DNA from 4 places in the Lysinibacillus sp. JK80 genome. Region 1 is predicted to be linked to each of the others. Evidence: riboswitches for the same ligand, from Rfam matches in the RefSeq annotation. Region 1 holds a riboswitch; each other region holds the start of a gene.
What was found. Region 1 has a riboswitch for cobalamin ahead of nikA (nickel ABC transporter substrate-binding protein). Riboswitches for the same ligand answer to the same signal wherever they lie in the genome.
Positions count from the first base shown of each region.

Region 1 (8,079 bases):
TACCTACGTGGAAATAGGTGGTGAAAAGTGACCAAATAGGCACTGTGCGATAACGTTTATGCGAAAGTAGATACTTTTTCGTATTGTTTTAGCATTATTAATTTTAACATGCAGCCATTTTCCTAATAGGAGAATGGCTTTTTATTTTTTCTAAAAAAGGAGCTTAAAAACATGAACTATACAAGTACATTGATCGGTTATCCCTATATAGGGGAGGAACGCGAATGGAAAAAAGCACTAGAAGCATTTTGGCGCAATGAACTTTCTGAGGAGGACTTTGAGGAAAAATTAAAGAAAATCCGTTTATCAAGAATAAACAAGCAGCTGCAACTTGGAATCGATATGGTGACAGTTGGCGACTTTACGTTTTACGATAGAATGTTAGATACAGCTTTGATGTTTGGTTTAGTTCCAAAGCGCTTTAACTGGCAAGGTGGTAAAGTCGATTTTCATACCTACTTCAGTGTAGCAAGAGGAGACAAAACAGCCGTAGCTAGTGAAATGACAAAATGGTTTAATACAAATTATCACTACATTGTTCCAGAGTATGAGGGACAAGCCTTACAACTAACAGAAAATAAAGTGTTAGCCGACTTTTTAGAGGCGAAGGAAACTTTCGGTATCATTGCGAAGCCGACACTAATTGGTCCCTATACATTTTATAAGTTAACGAAAGGCTACAACAAATTAACACAGATTGAGTACTTATTAGCTTTATTACCACTCTATACGCAGGTATTAAAAGAATTAGTGGATGCAGGTGCCACTTGGATTCAGCTAGAAGAGCCATCCCTCGTCTTAACACTTGATCCAGCAGAGATAAAGCTGGTGAAAGAAATGTATGACCAGTTAGCCACTGCCGTTCCTGAGGCTAAAATAATGCTACAGACTTATTTCGAAGCTTTAAGTGCCTATGAAGCATTAAGTACATTGCCTGTTCAAGGATTCGGTTTGGACTTTGTTCATGGCTATAAAGGAAATATGGCGTCACTTCGTCAATTTGGTTTCCCGCAGGATAAAGTATTAGGAATAGGGGTAGTGAATGGCCGTGATATTTGGCGTTCAAACCTGGCGGAGGTCAATGCGACGATTCAAGCCATTGAACAGCTAAGTCATGCGGCTGAACTATGGATTCAACCATCAAGTAACCTACAGCACGTTCCAATCACAACCTCTCTTGAAAATGAACTTGACCCTGTTTTAAAGCAGTCTCTGGCCTTCGCAGATGAGAAAATCGTAGAAATCACGGGGCTGACTAAATATAGACGAGATAAAGATGGTTCCTTACAACATAATTTTTCAGAAAGTATGAAGGCGATTGAGGCTCTAAAAAATCATCCAATCCGCCAAAATAAGTTAATTCATCAAGCCGTTCAAACTGTGACAAAGCAAGATTTTGAACGACACAGTAATTTTACGAAGCGACAAACGATCCAACAACAAGCCTTAGGATTACCGCTGTTTCCAACAACTACAATCGGTAGCTTCCCGCAATCAGATGAAGTGAAAAGAAATCGTAATGCGTGGCGAAAGAAACAATTATCGAATGAAGCCTATGAAACATTTTTAGAAGACGAAACAAAGCGCTGGATCTCCATACAAGAGGAATTAGATATCGATGTACTTGTTCATGGTGAATTTGAGCGTACAGATATGGTCGAATATTTCGGTGAAAAGCTGACTGGCTTTGCCTTTACAGAGAAAGCGTGGGTTGTTTCATATGGATCACGCTGTGTGAAGCCTCCGATCATTTATGGAGATGTTGCATGGGCTTCACCAATTACCGTAAAAGAATCCGCCTATGCCCAAAGCCTAACGAAGCGATTTGTAAAAGGCATGCTGACAGGGCCAGTAACAATATTAAATTGGTCCTTTGTGCGAGATGATTTGTCCCGTAAAGATGTCGCTTATCAAATTGCATTAGCACTCCGTAAAGAGGTGGAAGCACTAGAAAACGCAGGTATATCAATTATTCAAGTGGACGAGCCAGCGTTAAGAGAAGGTTTACCGCTTAGAAAGGAGGAATGGGGGGCTTACTTAGAGTGGGCTGTCAATTCCTTTAAGCTTGCGACATCTAGTGTCAAAGATGAAACACAAATCCATACACATATGTGTTACTGCGAGTTTAATGATTTCATCGAACCAATTAGCGCACTAGATGCAGATGTGATTTCCATAGAAACATCACGAAGTCATGGGGAACTTATTACCTCACTACAAGCACAGCCCTATAAAAAAGGAATTGGCTTAGGCGTCTATGATATTCATAGCCCTCGTGTACCAAGCGAGGATGAAATGCTCGCTATTATGAAAGATAGTCTACAGGTGCTGGACCGTTATCAATTCTGGGTGAATCCAGATTGTGGCTTAAAAACGAGAAAAGAAGATGAAACCGTTGCAGCTTTAGCGAATATGGTTGCTGCTACTAAAACGTTGCGTCAAGCTGTACAGCAATCTACATCAAGCTAACGAAATGATTTTTAATCTACCACATCTACTCTCCAATAACGAAGACTAGGGTAAATCCCTAGTCTTTATATGTTACGTCGATATATATATTATCTTCAGAAAGTAAAATTGACGTGAACATGCGAGCATGTTATGTTTATTACTAATTTCATAGCAATCATTACAAGTTTGAGTGAAATCGTCTTTCATTCAATTAAAAGGAAAATGGGTGAAAATCCCATGCTGTCCCGCAGCTGTAAATGAGGAGTTTTGTTTCAAATACCACTGAGTGAGTACTTGGGAAGGTGAAACAAAATGATGATTCATGAGCCAGAATGCCTGCTTGTAAGAAGATTCATTGATGATCTACGAAAGATAGGGAGATGGATGGAGACTTGCTCATCGTGGGTTTTTCTGTCCTTATTCTTTTTTAGAATAAGGTTTTTTTATGCCTTCTCTTCTTCAACAAGTAGATGTATTTGTACTACGAATAGAGATAGGAGACAGAAAATGAGATTGACAAAGTATTTACTTCCTTTCCTGCTTGTCCTGACGTTCAGTTTACTTGCTGGCTGTACAGGCACGGATGAAGAAAAGGAAAAGACCTCAGCAAACCAAACAGATGAAAAAATAATAACGATTGGCTGGCCATTAGATGTCGGTCCATTGAATCCTCATACATATTTACCGAATCAAATGACTGCCCAAGCAATGGTTTATGAATCCTTGGTGGAATACAATGATGATGGTACTGTTACGCCTAAGCTCGCCGAAAGCTGGGACATCTCTGAGGATAAAACTTCGTATACTTTCCATCTAAGAAAAGACGTGAAATATTCAGACGGCACTGCATTTAATGCAGATAATGTCATTCGTAACTTTGACGCCGTTTTAGCGAATCGAGACATGCATTCTTGGATGGGCATGGTTAACCACATGAAAGAGGTTGTAAAAGTAGATGATTTTACAATTCGTCTGCAATTGGATGAGCCTTATTATCCAGTCTTAAACGAACTTGCCTTCGTCAGACCTTTCCGTTTTTTAGGGGATAACGGATTCCCAAAGGATGATATGACGCAAGATTCTATCAAAGCACCGATTGGAACAGGCCCTTGGGTATTAACTGAATACAAAAAGGACGAATATGCATTATTTAGTCGCAATGAAAACTATTGGGGAGAAAAACCACTAGTTGAACAAATAAAAGTAAAAATTATTCCTGACTCAGAATCTATTTCATTAGCATTTGAAAACGAAGAATTAGATTTAATTTATGGGCGTGGCATTATTAGTTTAGATAACTATACGTATTTAAAAGACAGTGGCAAATACAAAACTGCTACCTCTGAGCCTTTATCTACGAAAGCACTGCTATTCAATACACAATCTGGTCCATTATCTGAGCTAAAGGTACGTCAAGCCATTCAATATGCTATTAATAAGGAACAAATGGTCGACAGTATTACACATGGTACGGAAAAAGTAGCGAACACATTGTTCTGGGATGCGATTCCTTATGCCAATATAGATTTAGCACCTATTGTATACAATCCAGAAAAAGCCCAACAATTGCTAGATGAGGCAGGGTGGTTATTACCTAAGGGTGAAAAAATTCGTTCAAAAAACGGACAGCTGTTGTCTTTAGATTTGATTTACATTGCATCCGATGCGATTCAAAAACCAATGGCAGAATTAATGCAAGGTGAACTCGCAAAAATTGGCGTTCAGTTGAATTTAGAAGGGGCAGATGTAATGGTCGGTCTTCAAAAATTGATGGATGACCAGGTGGATATTAATTTCTGGCGTACCAATGGACCACCTACAGATCCACATAGCTTTGCAAATGAATCAGCTACACCAAATGCTAGTGGTGTGTACGAGGCGAAATTAGGCCTAGCAAACGCCAAAGAAATCGATACGAAAATTCACCAATTATTAGTAGGAACAGATGAACAGGAACGCGTGCAGCTTTACACGAATATTTTAACGATGTTTCATGACCAGGCACTCTTTTACCCTATTTCTTACGAAACAAATAATGTGATTTATCAACCATCTCTAAAGGATTTTGCACCACGTGCATCTGAATATGATATACCTTATGCACAAATGGCTAAAGAAAAATAAAAGTGGAGGAGAGAGTGTGTCTAGCAGAGACAGCTCTCTCTTTATCATAGGATTGAGTAGGAAGTGACAGCATGTATGAATCAACATGGATCTTTTGTTTAAAAAGAATTTTAACATTGCCCTTTGTCTTATTAGGCGTTTCCATCCTAACCTTTGTATTTATTCGTTTTGTTCCTGTAGAGCCTGCTGAAGTCATACTACGTTTGGCAAGGGTTGCGCCAACAGAGGAAGCCATTCAGGCATTACGTGAGGAACTGGGAACAGACAAGTCGTTTTTTCTTCAATATTTGCTATGGGGAAAGGGCGTAATCCAGCTAGATTTTGGAACATCTTTTGTTAGTAAATTACCTGTGGCACATGAACTATTCGTGAAATTACCCGCAACCATTGAATTAGCTATTGCTGCGTTTATCCTCATTTTAGGGCTAAGTATTCCATTCGGAGTAATAAGCGCATTGTATAAGCACACCATCATCGATAAAATCATACGATTCTTTAGCATATTGAGTGTGTCGATTCCAGCCTTTTGGTTAGGTTTCCTATTACTCTATTTATTTAGCTTAAAATTAGGACTCTTTCCGACAAACGGGAAGGGCACACCTGCTCATTTAGTTTTACCCGCCTTCGCACTGGCGTTACCAACAATTGGATTATTCGTTCAGCTTATCCGTTCAACCATCCTAGAAGAATTACAGCAGCAATATGTTCAATATGCACGGCTAAGAGGATTAAAAAGCTCCGTGATTCTTATCCGTCATGTTTTGCGAAATGCTGCTATTCCCTTGACTTCCTTGCTAGGCATGACCCTTGGCAATCTTTTAGGTGGAGCCGTGATTGTGGAGCAGGTTTTTAGCTGGCCCGGACTCGGCAGGTACTTAATAGAATCCATTATGAACAGGGATTATCCAGTTGTACAATGCTATGTGTTAATTATTGCGGTTATCTATGTGCTTGCCAATTTATGTACAGATATATTGCATCGTTTATTGGACCCTCATCTAATGATGAAGGGTAGGAGAGATTAAAAATGAAATTTGTACGAACAAAAAGTGGCAACTTAACAGGATTAATCAGTCTATTCCTCCTTGTCATTACTGGCTTATTAGGACTGTTGGCGCCAATTTTAATGCCACACGACCCTTTTGCTGTCGATATTGCTAAGAAATTTTCAGTCCCGTCTTGGGACTATCCATTAGGTACAGATCATTTAGGAAGGTGTATCTTGTCACGCCTTCTTTTAGGTATTCGTTATTCTTTAGGTTCAGCGCTCATCATTCAGCTAGTCGCTATTGTTTTAGCTATCCTACTGGGTGCTTTTGTAGCGTTGAAAAGAGGATTAATTGATTTTCTTTTTATTCGATTATGTGATATTTTATTAGCCTTTCCGACACTCGTACTTGCATTTGGGCTGTTAGGTATATTAGGTCCTAGCTTAAAAAATGTTTTAATAGCGCTCATTTTCACACAGCTTATTTATTATGCAAGAATGATCCGAGGTTTGTTTATTGGCATCAATGAGAAAGACTTTGTTCAAGCTGCTAGGATAACGGGCACTACAGGTATCCAATTAATTAGACGCCATTATATACCCAATCTATTGCCATCTATTGTCACGATTGTCGCATTAGATATCGGGAAGGTGATTTTAGAAATTGCAGGCTTTTCCTTTATCGGACTTGGGGTGCAGGCACCGATTCCAGAATGGGGCATGATGATCAATGAAGGAAAGCAATACATGAGACAGCATCCTGAATTAATGCTTTATCCAGGACTTGCCATCATCCTTGTTGTGTTATTGTTTAATCAATTAGCAAATCGTTTAAAAAGGCTTGACTAGGAAAGGGGAAGTTATGGAGAAAGTTTTAGAAGTGATAGACCTCACAGTCAAAATAGGGGAGAAAAATATATTAACCTCTATCAACCTGACAGCTTATAAAGGGCGAGTCCTAGGAATTATCGGGGAAAGTGGCAGTGGCAAGTCTATGCTTTGCCATGCCATCATGCAAACATTACCGTCCTTTGCCCATGTCAGCCAAGGGGAAGTACTCTATCTGCAAGAAAATTTATTAAACGTTTCAGCTACTAAATGGAGAGCTTATCGTGGCAGACATCTTTCGATGATTTTGCAAAACCCACCCGCTGCATTTGATCATATTCAAACGATTGAAAGTCATTTTCGAGAAACATTAAAAGCACACTTTAAGCTTACAAAAAAAGAAATGAGACAGATCGCCCTTGATGCTTTGAAAAAAGTTCATTTACCTCAGCCAGAGCAGCTCTTGTCCTACTATCCTTTCCAGTTAAGTGGAGGCATGCTACAGCGTGTGATGATTGCTCTGTCAATGGCGATACAGGCCTCCCTCTACATCGCAGACGAGCCTACGACTGCTCTGGATACCATCAATCAGAAACAAGTATTAACACTATTTAATCAAATTCGCTCAGAAACAGATGCTACCATACTCCTTGTCACGCATGATTTAGGTGTCATTGCTGAGCTTGCGGACGATGTGGCTGTGATGTATCAAGGAGAAATCGTTGAGCAAGCAAATGTTTTTGATTTTTTTGATGCGCCTCAGCATCCCTATACCAAGAAACTTTTACAAGCGAGAATGCTATGAGGTGATAAAATGACGCTACTAGAAGTAAAAAATATTGAGAAATACTATGCGCAAAGACCATTTCTATTCAAACGAGGACAGGAAGCCCCTGTATTAGAGAATGTGACATTTTCACTTCAGGAAGGAGAATGTCTTGGCATCGTCGGTCAAAGTGGTTCTGGAAAAAGCACATTAGGGCGCATTATTTTAGGGATTGAACGACCAACAAACGGAGAGCTGATCTTTCAAGGTGTCAATTTATACGAAGCACCCAGCAAAGAGAAAAAAATGATACGAAGAAATTTACAGGCTGTTTTTCAAAATAGTTATCATTCATTTAATCTAAAACAGACGATTTTCGAAATACTCGAAGAACCGTTTTTGAATTTCGAGCATTTTAGCAAAGCAGAGCGACAACAGAAAGTAAGGGAATTACTAGACTGTGTAGAGTTAGAGTGGGCAATGGCTCAAAACTATCCCTCACAGCTAAGTGGGGGACAGCAGCAACGAGTCAACATTGCTAGAGCTCTTGCATTAAAGCCGAAACTGATTGTTTTAGATGAGGCCATTAGTAGTCTTGATATGATTTTGCAAAAGACGATTATAGAGCTACTGCAAAGACTTCAAAAAGAGCTACAGCTTGCTTATCTATTCATTTCACATGATTTACAGGCCACACGTTTTATGTCAGATCGCATCCTTGTGATGCAGCATGGTCAGCTAGTGGAGGAGATAGGCAAGGATGGGACATATCAGCACCCCGCTTCACAAGCGTTATACAATGCAATTTTGCCATCACACCCGCGGGAAAGAAAAAAGAAGGATAGACCCAATTAAACAGAAACGCCATTTTGAGAAATTAAAAATGGCGTTTTCTTAATTTTTAAAGCAATATAGAAACAAA
Region 1 covers NZ_CP058997.1:792,532-800,610, reverse strand. The annotation lists gene metE (5-methyltetrahydropteroyltriglutamate--homocysteine S-methyltransferase) at 172-2,469, shown strand; cobalamin riboswitch at 2,617-2,809, shown strand; gene nikA (nickel ABC transporter substrate-binding protein) at 2,959-4,575, shown strand; gene nikB (nickel ABC transporter permease) at 4,647-5,600, shown strand; gene HXV90_RS04190 (ABC transporter permease subunit) at 5,603-6,412, shown strand; gene HXV90_RS04185 (ABC transporter ATP-binding protein) at 6,426-7,196, shown strand; gene HXV90_RS04180 (ABC transporter ATP-binding protein) at 7,206-8,012, shown strand.

Region 2 (8,079 bases), 170 kb from region 1:
ATGGGATGCTGAATTTATTGTAGACCCAATTCAAGGTGGTGCAGGTACATCCATCAATATGAATGCCAATGAAGTCATCGCTAACCGTGCCCTAGAAATTTTAGGGAAAGAAAAAGGTGACTATCACACAGTAAGCCCAAACAGTCATGTCAATATGTCACAATCAACAAATGATGCTTTCCCAACAGCTATTCATATCGCTGTGTTAAATTTAATAGATGAATTATTAGTAACGATGGATTATATGCAATCCGTTTTCCATCAAAAAGCAGAGCAATTTGCTCATGTCATTAAAATGGGACGTACGCATTTACAGGATGCCGTGCCAATCCGCTTAGGACAAGAGTTTGAAGCTTATTGCCGCGTTATCAACCGTGACATCGTACGCATTCGTCAAACTCGCCCGAATTTATATGATGTGAACATGGGTGCAACGGCTGTCGGAACAGGCTTAAATGCCTTCCCAGACTACATTAAATCTGTTGATGAGCATCTTGCTGAAATTTCTGGTTTACCATTAAAAGGTGCAACGCATTTAGTGGATGCAACACAAAATACAGATGCCTACACAGAAGTATCAGGCGCTTTAAAAATCTGTATGATTAATATGTCTAAAATTGCTAATGACTTGCGTTTAATGGCTTCTGGTCCTCGCGCAGGCTTAGGAGAAATCCTGTTACCAGCTCGTCAACCAGGTTCTTCAATTATGCCAGGTAAAGTTAACCCAGTTATGCCTGAGGTGCTGAATCAAGTAGCCTTCCAAGTAATTGGGAATGACCATACAATTTCTCTAGCATCGGAAGCTGGTCAATTAGAATTAAACGTAATGGAGCCTGTATTAGTGTTCAACCTAATCCAATCGATTAGCATTATGAATAATGTATTCCGTGCGTTTACAGAAAACTGCTTAAAAGATATTGAAGCAAATGAAGAGCGCATGAAAGAATATGTAGAAAAAAGTGTAGGCGTGCTAACAGCAGTTAACCCTCACATCGGTTATGAAGTAGCTGCTCGTCTAGCACGTGAAGCTATTTTAACAGGTCGTTCAATTCGTGAGCTTTGCATTGAAGAAGGCGTCCTAACAAAAGAACAATTAGACTTGATTTTAGATCCATATGAAATGACACACCCAGGTATTGCGGGTTCTAGTATCATGAAATTAAAATAAAACGAGCAATGATGGACTGTAGACATGCCCTAAAAGGCTGTCTATAGTCTTTTTTTGTAGACCTTTTCTCATATAAAATAGAGCGTATCCTTATGTATTTTAGGATTATTCAACTATAATAATGGTATGGAAGACATATTTTAGTTGGGGGAATTTGTAATGAGTTTACGAAAAAAGAGTTTACTTGGCTTTTCCGTTTTAAATGTTTTAATGATCGTTATTTTATTTATCGATTTAGCCAATGTAACGACATTAGATTGGTTTTCTACCGTGTTAACGATTGTAGGCATCGCTATTACACTATCTTACACAGTGTATGTTCACTACAAAGTGATACAGCCTATCAAACAAATCACAGAGGCTGCACAAGGAATTACGGCAGGTCAATTAGATACCGTTGTCATTGAGGTTCGTGATAATGGTGAAATTTCTCAACTAGCTCAATCCTTTTTAGAGATGCAGGAACAATTACGAACAATGACACAAAAAATTGCGCACAGCTCTACAGATTTATCAGCAAGCATCGAGGAATTATCTGCGAGTACGAATGAAATTACGCTTGCTGTGGAAGAAGTAGATCAACAAATGGAGAAGACGTCAGAGGGCTTGAAGCAAGCAGCACAATCGGCTAATGATAGTGCTAAATCTATGCAAGAAACCGTTGATGGCATTGAGCGAATTACAGTAGCCACACAAGATGTGTTTGTGCATGCGAAAGATGCTAGCGAGATAGCAGGAAATGGTGCAAATATTTTACATGTGGCAAAAGAACAAATGCAATTTATTTCCTCTTCAACAGAAAAAACAAGTGGATTGATGCAGCAATTATCCCTTAAAATGTCAGATATTAAATCAATGACAGATATGATTACTACCATTACAGATCAAACCAATCTACTAGCATTAAATGCGGCCATAGAAGCAGCACGCGCTGGGGAGCATGGTAAAGGCTTCGCCGTTGTAGCTGAAGAAGTGCGTCAATTAGCAGAACAATCAAAGCACTCTGCTACGCAAATTGTGGATTTAGTTGTAGGAATAGAAAGTGATACAAAACAAGTAGCCTCATCAGTAGAAGATGATTTGAAAAATGTTCAACAAGGAGTGTATGTCATTGACGAAGCGACAAAATCATTTGGCACAATTTCACAGCATGTTAGTCAAATGACAAGTCAGCTGGAGGATATTTCGACGACAGCTGAGCAGCTTTCAAGTAGCGCCAATGAAGTGGCATCCACTGTGACAACCATCGCAGCTGGCATGGGCAAGCTATCGAATTATACAGAAGCTGTTTTACATTCAATGGATGAGCAAACAGCCTCAATGCAAGCAGTTAATCATGTCACACAGGATTTAAGTGTCCAAGCGGATAACTTACAGAAGTTAACTAACCAGTTTCAGGTTTAGGCAATGAAAAGTATTTTTCTAGGTTTTTTAAGCCCTAAATAAGCATCTTCATCAATACTAGAAAAGCCACAAAGTAGAAATGATTGACCATAAAAACACTTTCCTAGAATACATGGAAAGTGTTTTTATGGTAAAACCAGCGCAATTAGTTTCCCAGTGAACTCCTCAGATATTGTGTAGATCGTATGCGTATCCTCGACATGCATCAAACTACTGTTTTGACCTTTATCACCTAACCAAAGATGATAGCCATATTTGTTTCCTGCCTTGTCCACTATTTGTACATCATATTCTGGCGAAGCCATATTGACAACACCCTCGTTTTTGACTGTTGTTGCAATGGCTTGTTGGAATAGTGTAAGTGATTCTTCATCCGTATATTCTTTAAAAAAATCAGTGTTCACCTTGTTAAATTTAACCAATAGAAATGCTGACCTTAGCTAATTCATCATCTGGTTTTTCATTACATCCTAGTAAAACAACGGCTAGTAGAGACACTAAGGCTACTATCATTATTCGCAACCACTCACCCCCTTTATAGGCTAAATAATACCACCATTTCCTGTCGTAGCTCTCACTTCTTTGTAATACATTAAATAAACGAGAGCGAAAGGGGACAGATAGTGGGCTTATTTGATGGATTGATCGGCAATGCAAGTGAGGTGAATTTAGAAAAACTCCAGGAGGAGGTCCATAATTTATTAATTCCAAACGAGACAGTCAAGAACGCCTATAAAATTATTAGAGACACGTTTATTTTTACCAATAAACGATTAATCCTCATTGATAAGCAAGGAGTGACTGGCAAGAAAACAGAGTATCATTCCATTCCCTATAAAAATATCGTTCATTTTTCAGTCGAAACAGCTGGAACATTTGATTTAGATGCAGAGCTTAAAATATGGGTGTCTGGCAGTCCATTACCGATTCAAAAAAACTTCAATAAGGCGACAAATATTTATAAGGTGCAAAGCGTCTTAGCACAGTATGTTTTGGGGACGTAATGAAGGTGCTAATAGTACGTGTGCACAACCAAAAGCCCGCAGATTTGCGAGGCTTTTCTGTCGTGCCAGGAAGGGGGCGGTGTAACGGATTTTAAATCGGCTTCATGATTACGGTAAGCTCGAAAATACTGTCAAGTGTAAATAAGAGCGCCTTGGCGAAGTTTTATTCAAATACAATCATTTCTCCGACTTCTTTAAACCCGAAGCGTTTATAAATATTTTTTCCATCCTCTGATGCCTGTAAGACTACGGGCTTTTGCTTATCGATTGTTTGACTGAGTAGGAATTGAAACATCTCACTGCCATAACCCTTGCCCCTATACGCATCTTTTGTCATCACATCATAAATCCCATAGCTATGTTTACTGTCGATTAATAATCCCGTAGCGATAGGTACTTCCTTTATACAACCAATAAACATGCGAGCATTTGATGCTAGTTTTTCCTGTGAGAATTGATGAAAGTAAATTTCTAATGCATCTCTTTCTGCTGTTTCTCCAAATAAACTTAGAAAAACTTCCTTATATTGTAGAAGCTCTTCCTTGTTACTTACTTCTGTGATGGTAAGATAATTGGAAATTCGTGGACCTGTGTGAAGTGTATGGTCAAGCTTCATCATCATATTTCGTTCAGCTTCCTGTAAATTGCAGTCTTTTATCAGTTGTAGCCAATCATCGCTTAGATAGTTGGCATCCACCCACGTGCTGAAGGGAAGTTTATTCACAATGAAATGATTAATCCTTTGTTTAAGATGATTTTCCTTATGAATTATAGGCGATTTCGCTACTAACAAATTAAATGTATCAGTTGGAATATTCGTATTGGCTATGACAAAATGAGCTTCCTCTATAATTTGTCCAGAAACGGCTCGAGTAAATAGTTTCATTTTTTCCTCTAAATTACTCGTTACTAATTGTTGACTTGTTTTCATATTTTTCATCCTTCCACTATTAGAAGTACACTATCTTTCATTATAAAGTCAATGAAAGATAATAAATACGCAGTTCACCTTTTTTATATCCCCTCTAACTTTATTAGTAGTTTGGAAAATATTGTGATATTTGACTTTAGAAAAACACTACTTTACAATTGATTTTAGTAATCTAATAGGAATGTGCTTATACTCATTCCTATGACAACTGAATAGCGTGTAGTAATAGGTGTAAATTGCGTGCAATTTGCTTAAAAGGGAAGTCGGTGTGAATCCGACACTGTCCCGCAACTGTAAATGTGAGCGACTTTTCAGTATCCACTGTCTTTGGACGGGAAGGAGAAAAGAAGCGATGATCATGAGTCAGGATACCTGCCTGTTACGAGTACACACCATAAACCTACGAGGAATAGGAGGTGGCATGTTGACAAAACAGAATGCTCTGTTCGTCACAGTACGTCAAACGCCCATAGTAAATGAAAGGGTTCACAATCGAACTCGTTCACACATACTTAGGGTTTGTTTGGCATTGTGTGATGAAAGAAGATAAAATGAAGGATTTCCTCAAAAGTAGGGAGTCCTTTTTGTTTTGAAAATATGTACGCAAAGGGGATGCACGTATGACAAATATTCATGTAACGACAACGTTGGAAACGCCTTATGAAGATCTGAACATTTGTAAGCAACCACGCACAGAAGTTGCCAAGAAAGCGAAAACAAGAATGGTGGTCGAGTCTCTGATCGATCAATTATTAGCAACGAAGCTGATTCGTAATGATCGCTTCTTTGAGCAAATCTTATATAATAAAGAAATTATTTGGATACAAAATGGGGATGTGGACGGTCATCTTTTAGCGAAAGCAGCCATAGCAGATGAACTAAAAACAAAGACGAATAGTTTTATGATGTACATGCCGACCAATCCGATTGTCTATGAGGTCAACGGAGAAGCGTATCACTTAATTACGCGCATTGATTCTACACGCGCAAAGCCCAACCTCGACCGTCTATCATTGGAGCCAAAGCCTGTTTTAAGTGCCGCTCGTGTCAATGACTTATTATGCTCGATTGTCATGCGCTTTTACGAAACATATTTATATGATTTAGCATCTCATCATGACAAACTCATTGCATTTGTGCAGCAGGAATATGCCCAATTTATTGAAGCGGTGCAAGCGTTAAATGATTATCATTTCAACTGGCATCCACGTGGCAACGGTCACGAGCTTTTACTGCAATTAATTGATCATCTACAACTATTAAAAAGTCAACCTGGTAAGGTACTAATTGATTTTACGAACAAGCATGACTATGTAATAGTTGAACCCGCATATTTGTTGGACAATCCAACAAAGAAAGCTGTCGGTGCACTATAAAAACAAGCCCTCCATTTTTTGGAGGGCTTGTAATATCTTATGGTAGGGTAGAGATATATTGATGCCCAAGAAAGAAATACCCGCGGATTACCCGAAGCGAGCAGGCTCATCCTATCCTACAGGCAATGCATGGCTGCCTGTGCTTCTTGCCATGGAACCGAATATCCTTTGCCCTTTGCACAAAAGATACTAGAGGAACTATACTCAGGATCGGCATTTTTATCGTAGCCAATCTGTGCAATCACATCCTCTGTATTATGGCACACATCATAGCCATCAAATTGGAGTGTGAGTGCACCTTTCCCATTTGTATAGGCGGCAAAGGTTGTGCTGTAGCTCATTAAAGTGGCAACAGGTGCACGACCTGTTAGGATAACATCCGTTTCGGATAAAATCGGGTCATCGAACGTGCCTGCTGCTTGCTGAATATCAGTCATCATACGACCGATAAAGTCATTTGAAGCTTTCATTTTAAAGCGATAATAGGGTTCAAGTAGGACATTTTGTGCCTGCTCCAGCCCCTGACGCAGGGCACGGAAACTGGCTTCACGGAAATCTCCCCCCGATGTATGTTCATTGTGCCCGCGACCTGTTAGAAGTGTAAAATGAATATCTGTTACAGGGAAGCCTGTCAGTAGCCCATGATGGTCACGCTCAAACAGATGCTTTTCAACAAGGCGCTGATTGCCTACAGATAAATGATCGGCATGACAGGCATTGGTGAAGGTATTTCCTGTTCCACGTGGATTTGGCTCCATTAATAAATGAACTTCTGCATAATGCTTGAGGGGCTCGAAATGACCATAGCCCGTTACGGTCGTCGCAATGGTTTCCATGTATAAAATTTGCGGCTCACCAAAGGAGACAGCTAATGAAAAACGCGTCATTAATACCTCAGTTAGGACCTCCAATTGAATGGCACCCATAATATGCACATGGATTTCCTGAAATTTTTCCTGCCAGACCACACGCAAGGACGGTTCTTCTGCTTCGAGTAACCGGAAAATCTGTAGCACTTCCTTGATATGCTGATCACCCTCATATTGAACCTTTGCCTGTAAGGTTGGGACAAGCTCATAGGGCTGTGATAGCATCGTTGTACCGATTCGATCCCCAATGTTTGCCTGGCTCAGTCCTTTGACAGCGAAAATTTCTCCTGCCTCTACCTGTTGAACGGTCTCAAAGCGACTGCCGTTATAAAGGCGAATTTCGGTCACTTTTTCTGTTACTTCGTCAAATGAAAATTCATCTCGTACATGCAACGAGCCCTTGGTTGCCTTCATAAAGGTTAAACGCTGGTGCCCATCATGACGAATCTTAAAAACCTCGCCCTCAAACGGGGCATCCTTGTCAAAATGGGAAGCCGTTAACAGCGGGAGCTGGTCAAGAAATTCCTGAATGCCCTCATCCTTTAAGGCCGAGCCAGCAAAGCAAGGGAAGGCACCTTCATTTTTAATCATTTCCTTTAATTGAGCAAGACACTGTTCATGCTCCAATGACTCATTTAGAAAGGCATCAAGCAATTTTTCGTCGCGCTCCGCCAGCCATTCCATAATATTATTTGATACATAGTCTGCTCGCAGTGGCTCATCGATGAGCAATACATGCTGAGAGCAATCTTTACGAAGCTGGCTGATGACGGCCTCCATATTGGCACCCTCACGATCCATTTTGTTGATAAAGAAGAAGGTAGGGACATGGTATTGACGTAAAAGTTGCCACACTGTTTCTGTATGGCCCTGTATCCCTTCGACAGCGCTAATGATAATAATGGCATAATCCATCACACGAATAGCACGCTCCATCTCAGGGGAGAAATCGACATGCCCTGGCGTATCAATCAATGTGTATGTATCATCGCCAATATTCATGCGCCCTTGCTCGGCAAATATCGTAATGCCTCGTCTGCGCTCTAGCTCATGATGATCAAGAAAGGTATCCTGATGATCAACACGCCCCCGTGCTTGAATACTATTTGTATGAAAAAGCACTTGCTCAGAGAAGGTCGTTTTTCCTGCATCCACGTGCGCAAGTACACCGATCGTTTTGTACATAAGAAATCCTCGTTTCTATAGAATGCTATCTTTTTATTGTAACAGAATACTAGCTTCTATATTTCTTGTAAAATAGTTCGTCTTTATGTCGAAATAGTGCTAATATAATGATGATTATACTTTTAGTGTCATACTACTGATT
Region 2 covers NZ_CP058997.1:965,901-973,979, reverse strand. The annotation lists gene aspA (aspartate ammonia-lyase) at 1-1,168, shown strand, start outside; gene HXV90_RS05075 (methyl-accepting chemotaxis protein) at 1,328-2,572, shown strand; gene HXV90_RS05070 (YhfM domain-containing protein) at 2,698-2,994, opposite strand; gene HXV90_RS05065 (PH domain-containing protein) at 3,196-3,576, shown strand; gene HXV90_RS05060 (GNAT family N-acetyltransferase) at 3,740-4,507, opposite strand; cobalamin riboswitch at 4,718-4,901, shown strand; gene HXV90_RS05055 (hypothetical protein) at 5,128-5,883, shown strand; gene HXV90_RS05050 (elongation factor G) at 6,000-7,937, opposite strand.
Region 2: another riboswitch for cobalamin. It lies ahead of HXV90_RS05055 (hypothetical protein); the one in region 1 lies ahead of nikA (nickel ABC transporter substrate-binding protein).

Region 3 (8,079 bases), 1.1 Mb from region 1:
CCTTACATGCGATGCTACTGTATGGCATTGAAGCCGAAATGGTCTATACACCAAGCGACTTCTTTATCCGTCGGACTGGTTTATTATACTTCGATATTGAAGCAGTAAAACTTTATAAACAGCAAGTGATTCAGGTGATGCAACAACGCTTAAATTATACAGAGGAGCAAAAAAATAGATATATTGCTGAATTAGAGCAAGCCATTAACGATGCAACAAATTTTGTGAAAGAAGGGGAGTAAGGGATGGAGCGTTATATTCAAATGTCGGATAAACAATTTGTCTTCACGCGAACATTGGAGCCTTCAACGCCATGTATTGGACATATTCACATTTTGCATGGCATGGCAGAGCACAGCGGTCGCTATTTAACATTTGCGAAAACACTCAACGCAGCAGGCTATGTTGTGACGATGCACGATCACCGTGGGCATGGTGAAACGGCAGCATATAATGGGACATTGGGCTTTTTTGCTGAAGAAAACGGCTTTGAGCGTGTAGTAAAAGATGCTCATGAAGTGATTACACAACTTCACGTACCATACGCTAATGTACCATTAATTCTCTTTGGCCATAGTATGGGTTCTTTCATTACTAGACGCTATATTCAATTATACGGAGAGCAAGTAGATAATGTTATTCTCTGTGGCACTGGAAATGTGACAGCCTTGCATGCTGTAGGAAATCTAGTAGCCAAGGCTTTAGCTAAGGGACTAGGAAAAGAAACTGAAAGTAAGCTGTTAAATCAATTGAGCTTTGGTAGCTTTAATAAGCAATTTCCTAATCCGAAGACTGCCTATGATTGGTTATGTTCAGTACAACAAGAGGTGGAAAAGTATATCGATGATCCCTATTGTGGCTTTATTCCAACGAATCAATTTTTCGTGGATTTAACAACTGGCTTTGCCACACTAAATCGTAAAAGAGAATTAGCAAAAGTAAGAAAAGACCTCCCTATTCTCTTGATTAGTGGCAGTAAAGATCCGGTTGGTGAACGGGGGCTAGGCGTTTACAAAGTTGCTGAACAGTTAGCAGCGGTGGGAGTAGAGGATGTAACGGTTTATTTATTCGAGGATAAACGACATGAAATTTTAAATGAAGACAATCAAGAAGCGGTCTTTCAAGTTTTATTACGGTGGTTAGAAAAATATGATAGAAACTAAATTGCAGCAGGCAGAGGTCGTAGCAATAGTAGGACCGACTGCCTCAGGTAAAACGGCATTAAGCATTGAACTGGCAAAAAAATATCACGGTGAAGTCATTAATGGTGATTCCATGCAAGTTTATAAAGGGCTCGATATTGGGACAGCTAAAATTACCGAAGAAGAGATGGAGGGCGTTCCTCATCATTTACTTAGCTTTTTAGAGCCTACAGAATCTTTTTCGGTAGCAGATTATCAAAAATTAGTACGTGCGAAGATCGCGGAAATACAAGCTCGTCAAAAATTACCTATAATAGTAGGAGGCTCTGGCTTATATGTACAAGCTGTCCTCTATGATTTCCAATTTACTGATGAAAAAGTAGATGAAGAAGCACGAAAAGCCTACTATGAGGAATTAGCAAAGCTTGGCCCTGAGGCAATGCATGACAAACTAAAACAACTAGACCCTCAAACAGCGGAGACAATCCATCCAAACAATACACGTCGTGTTATTCGTGCATTAGAAATGCTGGAATTAAGCGGTGTATCAAAAGCAGCTGAAGCGCAAAATCGAGGGGAAGTACCCCTTTACGACCATGTTATTTTAGGTCTAGGTCAAAACATGTCCCGTGACGTGCTATATGACCGTATTAATCGTCGTGTTGATTTAATGGTGGAAAATGGTCTTCTGCAAGAGGTGAAGGGATTATGGCAGCAAAATATCCGTGGAGTACAGTCTATACAAGCCATCGGGTATAAAGAATTATATGATTATTTAGATGGCAAATGTACCCTAGAGGAAGCCCTTGATAGCCTAAAACAAAATTCCCGTCGCTATGCAAAAAGACAGCTTACTTATTTCCGTAATAAAATGGATGTCCATTTTATTACGCCGGATGATCGATTATAAGAATAAAGAAAAATTTCTAAAAATTACTAATTGATAAATTGGTAGAACGTGCTACTATAGGAATGAAGAGGTAGAAAGTTAGTAGGGAGGCTATTTGATGAAATCAATCAATTTGCAAGATACGTTCTTGAACCAACTACGTAAAAACAGTGTTTTTGTAACTGTATTTCTGTTAAACGGATTTCAGTTAAAAGGGACTGTGAAATCATATGATAATTTTACAGTATTACTACTTGATGCTGAGAATAAGCAGCACCTAATCTACAAGCATGCCATTTCTACATTCGTACCAGCAAAACAAATAGAGTTTTTAGAGACAGAAGTATAATAAGTTTGTTAAACAGTTAGTGTTCTCACACTGGCTGTTTTTTTTGCTACAAGCTATAATGATAGTGGAATTTGATATTTTGGAGGACAAAGTTTATGAAAACAATGGAAACAACACAATTATTAGATCTGTTAGATGCAAATGAGGACCTATATATTATCGATGTACGTGAAGAGGATGAAGTAGCCCATGGCATGATCCCAGGTGCTCAACATATTGCACTCGGAACTATCCCTGAACGTTTAGAGGAATTAGATGTAGAAAAGCCATATATTATTGTATGTAAGGCTGGAGCTCGTTCTGCCAATGCGTGTGCTTACTTAGAGGCACAAGGATTTGATGTAACAAACCTTGAAGGCGGCATGCTGGCTTATGATGGAGAATTAGAATTTAAATAAATCATGAAAAAAGAAAGAGTATACACTCTTTCTTTTTTCATGATTATTTTTTCAAGGCATCCATGATAAAATTAAAATTCTCTTCAAAGTTTTTGTAGATATTAACATTTTTTTGTCCCTGCACTTTTGAAGCATAACTAGCAAAGTTTAGACCAGCTCCATAAATTTGTAGTGCTCCATTCGCCAAATCCCCTTTTTGGAGAAGCTCAATGCCATCTTTCAAGAAATTTTGACTCTCCTCGAAATGACACTCCGTAATGTATTTATCACCACTATGAAATAACTTTAAATTTTCTAGTATTTTATTTGCTGTCTCTTCACTGATCGAAGCGTCGATATTGATTAACAACTGATTGATCGGTTTTACGAGTTTGGCATAGAGGCTATCGTGCGTTTCACAGGTTTCAGCAATAGCGTTTCTTAATTGTTTTGTATTCATCGTATCTACTCCTAACTTTTCATCGTTTTACTATTGATACTTACCCTAATTTTAATCATAGAAATAATTTATGTTTACATTGAACAGATTATTAAGGTTTCAACTTTTATGTTCAACATTACTCAGTGAATTGGCAGAACATATGCTATGGAAGGTAGAGATGATGGAAAAGTCTGTAGTTTACTTGTTATGGCAATTGATTCAGTAATGGATTTTTGTACAAGCCGAGTGTTAGACATAGAGAATTCTAAAAAGCACTAATTATGGAAGACTAGGAATCAAGTGAAGGAATCATTTATTGTGACAAGCACTTGATAAGCTTATATTGGGAATACAGTATGTACTAAGTTAACACTCAAAAAAATTTTCCCTCTTGACACTAAAAAAGTTGTAAAGTAGATTTAACATAATTACATAAAAGCAATAGGTGCCCATTAGGGAGAATAGGGAATAAAGTGAAAAGCTTTAGCGGACCCGCCACTGTATAAGGGAATTTCATAGTGTATGCCACTAGCAAATTGCTGGGAAGGTACTATGAGGTGTTGAACTTGAGCCAGGAGACCTGCCTACATGCTATAGAAGATATAGATGATGGAAAAGTCTGTAGTTTATTTGTCATGACAATAAACTACAGACTTTTTATTTTGTCTTATGAGAACGAGAGGAGAAATAATCATGCAATTATTACAAGACACGATTCAAAACATTCAGGGGGCTGATATGAAAAGTATGGAGCAAGCTAGAAAGCGGATTGATGCGCTTTGTAAGCCCCCGGGTAGCTTGGGTAAACTAGAATCAATTGCCGTACAGCTCTCTGGTATAACAGGACAATTATATCCGACGGTCAACAAAAAAGTGATGATTGTCTGTGCTGCAGATCATGGTGTTTGCGAGGAAGGTGTAACCACGAATCCACAAGATGTTACGGTCTTTCAAACATTAAATTTTCCTAAGGGGGGTACAGGCGTTTGTGCGATTGCGGGGATTACCAATGCAAAGGTGGTCACAGTAGATGTGGGTGTAAAAGAAGATATTCCACTTGATGCAGGTGTCATTATTCATAAAATTAAATATGGTACAGATAACATGGCACATGGTCCAGCTATGGCCAAACAAGAAGCCATTCAATCGATAGAAGTAGGAATCCGTGTGGCCACTGAGGAAATCATAAAAGGTGCTGATGTACTTGGGACTGGAGAAATGGGCATCGGCAATACAACACCAAGTGCTGCGATATTAGCTGTTTTAACGGGATGCAACCCTATCGAAGTAACGGGGTTTGGTGCAGGAGTAGGCCAAGGAGGCATTGCCTATAAAGCGGCAGTTATTGAAAAAGCAATTACCTTAAATAAGCCTAATCCAAATGATGTTATTGATGTTCTGGCTAAGGTTGGAGGGTTAGAGATAGGGGCTATGACAGGTATTATTCTTGGCGCTGCTGCCCATCGTAAACCCGTTGTCATTGATGGATTTATTTCAACTATAGCAGCCCTCATTGCTTATAAGCTCGAACCAAAAGTAATCGATTATATCATTCCTTCCCATGCTTCAGAGGAACCAGGGGCAAAAATTGCCGCTGCCTTACTAGGCATTGAACCAATGTTGCACATGAATATGCGTTTAGGCGAAGGTTCTGGAGCAGCCTTAGCCTTTCCGATTTTAGATGCAGCTTGCTCGATGATGAAAAACATGGCGACTTTAGAAGAATCAATGCAGTTGTTAAAAAGATAAAAACAATAAAACAGCCAATGACTTAATTTTTGGTCATTGGCTGAATGGTGTTTATGCACGATTTAACTTTCGTAATGGCAAGCGCCACTTCATCATATAGGAAAGAATACGTAAAGCTGTAATCACTGCGAATAAAATATAAAGGAAAATGTCTCCTGTAAAAACCTCGAATCCGATTAGCAATCCTGCAAGAGCTGCCCAAACACCATAAACTTCATCACGGAGAACTAATGGTTTTCTTCTAGCTAATAAATCTCGTACAATACCCCCACCTGAACCTGTCAAAACAGCAGCTACAATGACTGCGCTTACTGGCATATCAAGCTTAACAGCATAGAGTGCGCCTTGAATAGCGAATGCTGATAAGCCAATCGCATCTGTGAAGTTACCCCAACGATGCCAATGTTGAATCAGATGATGCGGAAAAATAAAGAATATCGTAATCGCAGCAAGCGCTATTTGAAACATCATATCCTGTCCCCAAAGTGTTGTGACAGGTAGTCCAATGAGTAAATTTCGGATAGCTCCTCCACCAAAAGCAGTCACAATACCAAGTATATATACACCGAATAAATCGTATTCTTCTTCCATGGCAATAATTGCCCCAGAAATAGCAAAGGCAATTGTTCCTATAATACTAAAAACCTCCCAAGCCATCCCTTTCACCCCTTCTATCAATAAATAAACTTTATTAAAAGTTAAAAGACTTTTTACGTAACAGAATCTATGAATTTAATAGCCAAAATCGGTCATTAAATACGCATCTTGAAATGAGTCCGCACATTAGCTTAGCGTAAAATCCTCTTAGAAACAATAGGCAAGTTTTACAGGTGCACATACAAATTGATAAAATGTGATTAAAATAAAGAAAAACATTCGTCAAAAGCGTTCATATACCAGTAGTTGGTTAGGGAATTCTAGAGTGATTGAAGTCAATTTAGATAGTCAATAAATCTTACTGATTGAAATGCGAGACATTGTGAAATGGAGAAGAAAGAATGACGTTTACATCAAATTTATCAACAGAAACGCTATCGTTAGCGGCAAAAGTAGAGGAGCAAGTTCGGCCTTATCATGCCAATGTAGAAGAAATGGCGTTCTACAATCAGCAGAAGGTGCTAGCAGCTTTCAGAAAGCATCAAGTAAGTGATTATCATTTACACCCATCAAACGGCTATGGCTATGATGATGAGGGGCGCGATAATCTAGAGCGTGTTTATGCGGAGGTATTTGGTGCAGAGGCAGCCATAGTCCGACCACAAATTATTTCAGGCACACATGCAATCACGCTTAGTCTATTCGGTGTTTTGCGTCCTGGTGATGAGCTGCTTTATATTTCTGGGCAGCCATATGATACATTGCAATCCATTGTCGATGGTGGTGATAAAGATACAGGTTCACTGAAAGATTATAAAATCGGTTATCGACATGTGGATTTACTAGATAATCAGGTTATTGATTGGGCAGGTGTAGAAGCGGCCATTACAGCACAAACCAAAATGATTGCGATTCAGCGTTCAAAAGGCTATGCCACACGTCCATCTTTTACAATTGAAGAAATTGCAGAAATGTGTGTAAAGGTACGTAAAATAGCTCCGAAAGCTATTATTTTTGTAGATAACTGCTATGGCGAGTTTGTAGAGGCGCAGGAACCTACAGAGGTCGGGGCTGACTTAATGGCAGGATCACTCATTAAAAATCCAGGTGGAGGCTTGGCTAAAATTGGTGGCTATATTGCTGGACGCGCAGATTTAGTGGAGAAATGTGCCTATCGTATGACATCTCCAGGTATTGGAGCAGAAGCGGGGGCCACATTAAATACACTAGGTGATTTTTATCAAGGGTTTTTCCTGGCACCACATGTTGTATCGCAAGCACTAAAAGGGGCGATATTTACAGCTGCAATGCTTGAGGAAATCGGCATGAGCACTTCTCCGAGCTATCATGCGAAGCGTACAGATTTAATTCAATCAGTATCGTTCCAAACGGCTCAGCAAATGATTGATTTTTGTCGTGAAATACAAGCGAACTCACCGATAAATGCCCATTATGCTCCTGAACCAGCCTATATGCCAGGCTATGAAGATGATGTCATTATGGCAGCTGGAACATTTATTCAGGGGTCCAGCATTGAGCTAACAGCGGATGGCCCAATACGACCTCCATATACAGCATTTATCCAGGGGGGACTAACATATGAACACGTTAAATTTGCTATTTGCAGTGCGGTTCAAGCCATTCAAAAAGCATAACAAGACAATAGATAAAGCTTAAATATGAATAGTTTTTTACAATTTTTAATCGAATTGAAAAAAATAGTGCCAACCATGTTAGATAACCTTACATGGTTGGTTGACAGTAAAAAAATTTCGTTATATGATAAGCGGGTATTGGAGGAGGACTTAAATGAGTCGTGAAATTAGACGAACTATGCCGTTATTATCGATGAGTATCGTGATGCAATTAACAGAGCTTTCGGCAAGACAAATTCGTTATTATGAAGAACACCATTTAATTGAGCCGCACCGAACAGAAGGCAATCGACGTATGTTTTCACTAAATGACGTCGACACATTGCTTGAGGTTAAAGATTACTTAGAACAGGGTATGAATATGGCGAAGATTAAAAAAATATTTGCTAAAAAGAAAAGTCCTGTTGCAACAACTGATGAGCAAGATTTAAGTGATTCAGAATTACGCCAAATTATGCGTGAAGAAATGCGTCAAGCACAGCGCATGCAAAAATCGTCCATCCGAAGAGGGGATTTATCTCGATTCTATTAATAAATAGGGTAGGGTAAACATAAAAGCTAGACAAATTATAGGAGTGTGGAAAACTGTGGGTAAATACACAAAAGAGGACATTAAACGTCTCATCGAAGAAAAAAACGTAAGCTTTATTCGTTTACAATTTACAGATATTCTTGGCACTATCAAAAATGTTGAGATTCCTGTAAGTCAATTAGACAAAGCACTTGAAAATAAAATGATGTTTGATGGCTCATCTATTGAAGGTTTCGTTCGAATCGAAGAATCTGATATGTATTTATATCCTGATCTTGATACTTTCGTAGTATTCCCTTGGACTTCTGAAAAAGGGAAAGTAGCACGTTTTATCTGTGATGTTTACA
Region 3 covers NZ_CP058997.1:1,858,432-1,866,510, reverse strand. The annotation lists gene HXV90_RS09895 (glycerol-3-phosphate dehydrogenase/oxidase) at 1-242, shown strand, start outside; gene HXV90_RS09890 (alpha/beta fold hydrolase) at 246-1,163, shown strand; gene miaA (tRNA (adenosine(37)-N6)-dimethylallyltransferase MiaA) at 1,150-2,052, shown strand; gene hfq (RNA chaperone Hfq) at 2,150-2,380, shown strand; gene HXV90_RS09875 (rhodanese-like domain-containing protein) at 2,476-2,778, shown strand; gene HXV90_RS09870 (hypothetical protein) at 2,822-3,217, opposite strand; cobalamin riboswitch at 3,626-3,801, shown strand; gene cobT (nicotinate-nucleotide--dimethylbenzimidazole phosphoribosyltransferase) at 3,893-4,948, shown strand; gene HXV90_RS09860 (trimeric intracellular cation channel family protein) at 5,000-5,605, opposite strand; gene HXV90_RS09855 (methionine gamma-lyase family protein) at 5,947-7,200, shown strand; gene HXV90_RS09850 (MerR family transcriptional regulator) at 7,355-7,732, shown strand; gene glnA (type I glutamate--ammonia ligase) at 7,788-8,079, shown strand, end outside.
Region 3: another riboswitch for cobalamin. It lies ahead of cobT (nicotinate-nucleotide--dimethylbenzimidazole phosphoribosyltransferase); the one in region 1 lies ahead of nikA (nickel ABC transporter substrate-binding protein).

Region 4 (8,079 bases), 1.7 Mb from region 1:
TCACCCGTGCTTGATAAACTTCTTCAATTTGGGAGGCAATTAATACTTCATGTGGTGCACCAAGTGCTCTCATTTGTCCGCTTTCCATCAGCAATAATTCATCACAATAAAGAGAGGCTAAATTCATATCGTGTAGTACCATAACGACTGTTAAACCACACTCCATGGCTTCCTTCCGAACCATATCTAAAATTTGACGTTGGTGTGCAATATCAAGATGATTCGTTGGTTCATCCAGCAGTAAGATTTCAGCTGTTTGAGCTAATGCCTGTGCAACAAAAACTCTTTGTTGTTCACCGCCAGATAAAAATTCCATCGGTGTATGCTCATATCGCTTTACACCTGTTTGAAGCATTGCATGTTGAACTGCCTTCTCATCTTGTTCAGACCAACTCGAGAAAAAGCCTGTTTGATGCGGGTAGCGCCCCAGTGAAACTGCCTCTCTCACACTGTTCGAGAAAGCATTTGCATGAAGCTGTGGTAATACAGCCATTTTTTTCGCCAAAGCACGAGCATTATAAGAAAGAATATTTTGTCCATCAATCGAAACGGTTCCAGCAGTAGCTGGTAAAATACCACTCATTACTTTTAATAATGTGGATTTCCCGCTACCATTCGGCCCTAGAATGCCAAGAATTTTTCCTTTTTCAACAGTAAAACTAATGTCCCTGACGATTGGTACATCTTCATAGCCACCTGATAGATGTTCAACAACAATCATGCCCGTACCCCCTTGCTTCTTCGCTGCTTATAAAAAATATAGGAGAAAACAGGTGCTCCAATAAATGCCGTAATAACACCAATTGGTAGCTCTCTTGGCACAATGATTGTTCGTGCTACTAAGTCGCAAATAATGAGTAATGTTGCACCATTGAAAAAAGATAATGGTAATAAGTGGCGATGATCAGAACCCCAAATCATCCTTGTCATATGCGGCACCACTAATCCTACAAAGCCAATTGTGCCAGAAACTGCTACAGCTGCCCCAGTTAGCATGGAGCCCCCTGCTAATATCAAATATTTACTACGCTTTACATTAACACCTAAATGTTTTGCTCGCTCTTCACCATACAATAAGACATTTAATTCTCGTCTTTGTGTCCATAGCATTATTGAACCTACAATCACAAATGGAATGATCATCTGGACATATGGCCAACCACGCATCGAAACAGAACCAAGTAGCCAGCCTATTACCTGACGTAATTCTTCACCAGATAAGGCAATCATTAATGAAATGAGGGAACCTAAAAATGAACTAAAAATAACGCCTGTTAATATCAACGTTTCCATTTTTAATGAGCGGTCTACGAGTCTAGCAAAGCTCATAACAACTACCATCGTGATGATAGCACCAATCATACTGAAGGTTGGCAGCGCATACAAACCGACAACAGGTATAGAAATACTAAAAAAGATCGTTAAAACAGCACCAACAGAAGCCCCTGATGAAACCCCTAGTGTATATGGATCTGCTAATGGATTTTTTAACAAACCTTGGAAAGCTGCTCCAGCAATAGCTAGAGATGCGCCTACTAGTCCCGCTAATAACACACGAGGTAAACGAATTTTCCAAAAGATATTGGCGGCTGTTTCATCAACCGCCTTATTCCACAATACTTCTAATGGAATATGAACCGAGCCTATCGCTACGCCACACCAGATGCTAATAAGAAGAAGCGTACATGTTAGTGTATAGGCTAGTGCTATTTTTTTCACTTAAATACCTCAGGATAGATTGCTTTGGCTAATTCTTCTAGACCTTCTGCTAGACGTGGCCCTTGACGACTTGTTGTACTTTCATCTACCTGCACAATCGCATTATTTTTTACGGCATTAATCGTATCAAAGCCCGCACGTTTTGGTATTTTCGTTAAAATATCTGGTACATAATGGTATGTCACCACGATGACATCTGGATTTTTTGCGATAATTTGTTCTGCATCAATTTTATACCAATTATCACCATCTACAGCTACATTCTTTGCATGGATCATCTCAAGCATCGCGTTCATAAATGTACCATTACCAGCTGTATAAATATCTGGCTCATCTGATGCTTCAACTAACACTTTTTTGGGTTCAACATCCTTGACTTTAGACAAAACATCTTCTACTTTTGCCTTCATATTCGCAACAATTTTTTCTGCCTCTGGTAATTTCCCTGTAGCACGTCCAAGTTGCTCAATTGTTGCATATGTTTCATTAAAGTCTTGTGCATTTCTTACTACAAATACTTTTAAACCTGCTGATTCAAGCTGTGCAATAGCCTCTTCTGAAAGAGACATGCTAGATTCGTGTGAAAAAACGATATCTGGTTTTAAGGCAATAATTTTTTCAATATTGTATTCCATACCGCCAACCTTATCCTTCTCAGTTGCCTCTGGCGGATAATCGTCGTTGTCAGTAACACCAACTATTTCATCATTTAAACCTAATCCAAAAAGGATTTCCGTATTACTCGGAATAAGTGAAACAATTTTCTCAGGAGGTGCTTCAAGTGTAATGTCCTTACCAAGGGCATCTGTTATCGTCATTGGGAATGTCGCTTCATCCACCTGTGCTGTTTCTTGCTGTGTTTGCTGCTCGTTAGATGGCTTGTTATCTTTTGCTTCCTGCCCACAAGCAGCTAGCAAGCCTACTGCTAAAAATGCTGATAATCCTATTTTCCAAAATTTCTTCATGTGAATCCTCCTTCGTTGATCCGTGCGACATTTCGCTTTATTCTACATCAAAATAAAACCCCTCATCTTTGATCGATGAGGGGGCAAAATCGCACCAAAAAAACTGATACAAAATCCACCACCCTATCCTCGTAGGTTGTCATGTCGTTATAAAGGCAGGTCTCCTGGCTAGTGCTACTTGCGATTTTTCAAGCCTTCCCGAAATCTTCAGTGGCATCATTTGAAAAAACTCACACTTACAGTGGCGGGACCGCATCGGAATTACACCGATTTCCCTTTTCACTTTACTTAAGTAAAGAACCTTTATAATATTCAGTTGATTTCATTATACATGAAAATGAAAAAAGTCGCCTCCATTCAAGACGACTCCCCGGCCATTATACAATTTCAGAAAAGTATTGGACTGTTTTCATTTGAGCACCCATTTCTCTTAATGACCATGTCTGTTCTAAATAAACGTCCGCTAGTTTTTCATATTTCCCACCAAATTTATGTGCCCACTCAACCGCTATGACACTTTCATAAAGGTGAGCCATTTTTTCCGCCATACCCTTAGCTTCAAAAGTTTTCGTTGCCTCGTCTAAAGCGCTAAAAATTTGCAGTTTCACAGACATATTCGCCAATTGTTCTTTAACGATTTGTACTAGTGAGCTGTCAGCTAATTTGTCTAATCGTTCCTCCATCTCCTGTACAAAAAGTTCATGAGCATGAAACTTATCTACTAAACGAATGAGTTCTAAGGCCAAAATATTAGCCGTACCCTCCCACACCGTTAACACTTGGGCGTCTCTTAATAAGCGGGGCGTTACAAAGTCTTCTATATAGCCATTACCTCCGTGTAATTCAATTGCCTCACTAGCATAATGAACAGCTTGCTCTGCTGTTTCCTTTTTCATAATGGCAATATATAAACGATTCATAATAAGATCTTGCTGAGTTCCCTGTCCACTTGTCACTTTATCGTATAATTGGATAAGATCAAAAACTGTCGCTACTTCCACGTGCAACTTAGCTGCAAATTTCCCTAAAGTATCCTGAATCATAGGGTACTGTGTTAAGGGCTTGCCAAATGCATGTCGATTGCTTACATAATGTTTTGCCTCTAAGAAGCCGCGACGCATAATACCAATTGAAGCGACTGCATTACAAATTCTAGAGAGATTTAGTGCTTCTAGCATATAATAAATCCCTTTATTTTGCTCCCCTACAACATAGGCAAGTGCACCATCAAATTCTACCTCACCAGAGGGAACTGCCCGAACGCCTAGCTTATCTTTCAGTCGGCGAATACGTAAATGATTTGTTGTTCCATCTTCTTTGCGCCAAGGAACTGCAAACAATGTTAAGCCTTTGGAACCTGCTGGCGCACCTTCTAGTCGTGCTAATACCATCGCTACACCACACATGCCCGCATTGGATGCAAAATATTTTTCACCATATAGACGATAAGCAGTGCCATCCTTTCTCGCCTCCACCACATTTGCACCTACGTCAGAGCCCCCTTGACGTTCTGTTAAAAAGGTCGCACCTTCATATAAATCTGTGTCACCTGTTGCACACACATGTGGTAAAAAACGCTGCTTTACCTCTTCATCTGCATAATGATCTAATAGATAGGCAGTTGCCATTGTCAATGTTACTGGACAATAAAAACCGGGCTCTGCATGTGATAGCAAATAACCTTGTGCAAAGCTATAAACATAATTCCCCTTGTGTCCTAGCTGCGGAATATGCTTGTGTACATAGCCTACAATCCCAGTATTATATGTCTCTTCAATCGTTTTTTTATAGCCATCATTAACCCAAACCTCCGATATCTCTTCCCCATAGGCATCATATCTTTGAAGGCGAGGCTCACCCTGTCGATCTGTATGCTTTGCCCTTGCATCAATATCACCTGCACATAGCTCACCAAAATCTGTTAACTCTCGTTGGGCATAGGATAAAAACTCTTTATCTAACATCATTTCTACTATTTTTTGAAGCGTGTCATCTTCAGTAAAAAAGTTCGTAGTACGCATTGCTTCTTGTTGTAATACTTTCATGCTATCTCACCTCTTGCCCCTTTAAATTTTGTTTTAATATTTTGCCTGATGCATTGCGTGGTAGCGCTTCTACTTTTTCAAAAATACGTGGTATTTTAAACTTTGCAAGATGTTCCTCTAAATAAGCTTTCAAAGCTTCCTCATGGATGTCTTGTTTAGCAGAATACACCGCCTTTACAGTTTCCCCCCATTGCGGATGTGGTACACCAATTACCGCAACCTCGAATATACCTTCAAAGCTCAATAAACAATCTTCAATTTCTTTCGGATAAATGTTGACACCTCCCGAAATAATGACATCCTTTTTACGATCTACGATCCAAATAAAACCATCTTCATCCTTGCGAGCTAGATCTCCTGTTTTTAACCAACCATCAATAAAGGCTTCATTAGTAGCTACTTCATCCTTATAGTAGCCAAGCATGTTGCCCTCACCCAACAAGACAATTTCCCCTACTTCGCCTACATTTACATCTTCTCCACTGTCATTCACAATACGCAACTCTGTACCAAGTGGCGCCCGCTGACCAATACTTCCTGCCTTTGCTTCATGCTCCTTGCCAAATAATAATGAACCACTTGGACCTGCCTCTGTTAATCCATATACACAAGTCAAATTATTTGTGCGGAATGCCTGCTGAATGAACCGAACCTCACTTTGAGATAACGGTGCCCCACCATAGACCCACCATTTCATAGAAGACAAATCTGCCGAATGTAGCCTTGGCAGTTGTGCCGTTAATAAATAAGCAACAGGTGCACCAAAGAAATGTGTTGTTTTCTCCTTTTCAATGGAATCAATGAATAAATCGGGTGTAAAAGTTGGTGTTAATACATTTGTTGAGCCTACCAATACACCCGCCATTAAAAATAAATGTAATGGTGCAGAGTGTGTTAATGGCATCATAAGCAAAATACGGCTCTCAGGCTTTACCTCCATTTCAACAGCTATCATTTGCGCCACTGTTAAAATATTACGGTAGCTAAATAACACACCCTTTGGTTTTCCTGTCGTGCCAGATGTATATAAAATCGTGGAAGGGTCATCCTCTTGTAACTGACAATCAATTGTTTGTGTACTAGCATTTTGAAGCATTGATTCATACTGATGCCATCCCACTTTTTCTTGACCTGTTTTAATTTTTAACGGAATACCGGCTAGCTGTTCAACTGCTGCAAAAATAACCTCATGTACGACAATTGCCTTCGCCTCGGCATGCTGCGCCACGTACTCTACTTCTTGCAATGTAAACTTCGCATTGACTGGCACAACGATTGCTCCAATACGCTGAATAGCAAAGTAACTGACTACAAACTCTAAAACGTTTGGCATAAAAATTAAAACCTTATCCCCCTGCTTTACTCCCTGCTCTAGTAAAGCATGACTAAAACATGTCACCTGCTTATCTAAATCTTGGTAGGTTACTCTTCTGCCATGACAAATAACGGCTTCATTTTTCGGATACTTACGGGCATTACGTGCTAATAAATTGGAACTATTCATCTTGCATCTCTCCCTTTAAAGTCGCTAATTTTTCGCTAAACATGCCATGCATTTGTTGTAACTCATGCTTCATCTGCGTCAGCTCAGCTATTTTACTGTCAATCTCTTGAATTTTTTGTTCCCCGTATTCAACCGTTCGCTCTAATTGCTGAATTCCTGAGCGATCAAAATCAAATAGTAAAACCATCTCTTTTATTTCCTCTAAAGAAAATCCGTACCGCTTGCCTCTGAAAATAAGCTTGAGTTTCGCCAATTCTTTTTTGGAAAAGGTTCGTTGGTTAGTAGATGAACGATGGGGGCAAAGAAGCCCAAGTTCCTCATAATAACGAATTGTCCGCGTAGACACATTAAACTCCTTTGCTACCTCCTGAATCGTCTTCAAAACCATCTCCCCTTTCCTAATTGGCAACAGTATACCATTGACGTTAACGTAAACTTCAACAAAATTTTCGGAATTAACAGAAAAATAAAGTTTGGGACAGCTAATTTCCCACGGTTTATCCGTTTCTTTTGTCTTTCTATCCGACACATTCGGAACTTTATCTCTCATATTCAGCCATCTATCCATTAAAAAAAGCCCCTAACACTTTTCATGTTAGGAGCCTAAAGTTTAATTACATTTTTTCAGGTGCAGATACGCCGATTAAGCGTAATGCGTTCGCAATTGTTGTGCGGACAGCCGTAATTAATGCTAAACGAGCCTCTGTTAACTCTTTATTTGAAGCATCTAATACTTTTTCTGCATTATAGAAGCTGTGGAATGCAGCTGCTGTTTCTTGAATATAGTTTGCGATACGGTGCGGTGTGCGGTGTTTCGCTGCTTCCGCTACCACTTTCGGGAAATCACCAATCTTTTTCAGTAAATCAATTTCCTTTTCTGCTGTTAACAAATTGAGATGTTCTGTTGTAGCAGCAAAGCCTTGTTCATTTGCTGAACGTAAAATAGATGAAATACGTGCATGCGCATATTGTGCATAGTACACAGGGTTTTCATTAGATTGTGATACTGCAAGGTCAAGATCAAAGTCCATATGAGAATCGCCAGCTGTTTTTACAAAGAAGTAACGAACTGCGTCAAGACCAACCTCTTCTACAAGCTCACGCATAGTTACTGCATTCCCTGTACGCTTAGACATCTTGAATTTTTCACCGTTTTTATAAAGCTGAACCATTTGAATAACTTCCACTTCTAACGTATCTCGATCATAACCAAGTGCTTGAATCGCTGCTTTCATACGTGGAATATATCCGTGATGATCAGCTCCCCAAATATTGATTAATTTATCGAAGCCACGGACAATTTTGTCTTCGTGATAAGCAATATCTGGTGTTAAATACGTGAATGACCCATCATTTTTAATTAGCACACGATCTTTATCATCACCAAATGTTGTAGAGCGGAACCAAGTAGCACCATCCTCTTCAAACACATGTCCATTAGCTTTTAATTTATCTAAAGCTACTTCGATTTTCCCGTTTTCATATAGAGACGTTTCAGAATACCAGACATCAAAATTTACACGGAAGTTTGCTAGGTCTGTTTTTAATTTATCTAATTCTAAAGCTAAACCGTGCTGACGGAAGAAGGCAAAACGCTCATCATCTGATTTTGCTAAAATTGCATCCCCATGCTCTTTTGCTAATTTACCCGCAATATCAATAATATCTTGCCCATGATAGCCGTCTTCTGGCATTTCAGCTTCCATTCCTAATGCTTGTTTATAACGAGCTTCTAATGAATAAGCTAAGTTATTAATTTGATTACCTGCATCATTAATATAATATTCACGAGAGACACTGTAACCAGCCATATCCAACACATTACATAAGGAATCACCAACAGAAG
Region 4 covers NZ_CP058997.1:2,499,134-2,507,212, forward strand. The annotation lists gene HXV90_RS12775 (adenosylcobinamide amidohydrolase) at 1-721, opposite strand, end outside; gene HXV90_RS12780 (FecCD family ABC transporter permease) at 718-1,719, opposite strand; gene HXV90_RS12785 (ABC transporter substrate-binding protein) at 1,716-2,684, opposite strand; cobalamin riboswitch at 2,822-3,004, opposite strand; gene HXV90_RS12790 (acyl-CoA dehydrogenase family protein) at 3,062-4,729, opposite strand; gene HXV90_RS12795 (class I adenylate-forming enzyme family protein) at 4,731-6,233, opposite strand; gene HXV90_RS12800 (MerR family transcriptional regulator) at 6,226-6,615, opposite strand; gene argS (arginine--tRNA ligase) at 6,848-8,079, opposite strand, start outside.
Region 4: another riboswitch for cobalamin. It lies ahead of HXV90_RS12785 (ABC transporter substrate-binding protein); the one in region 1 lies ahead of nikA (nickel ABC transporter substrate-binding protein).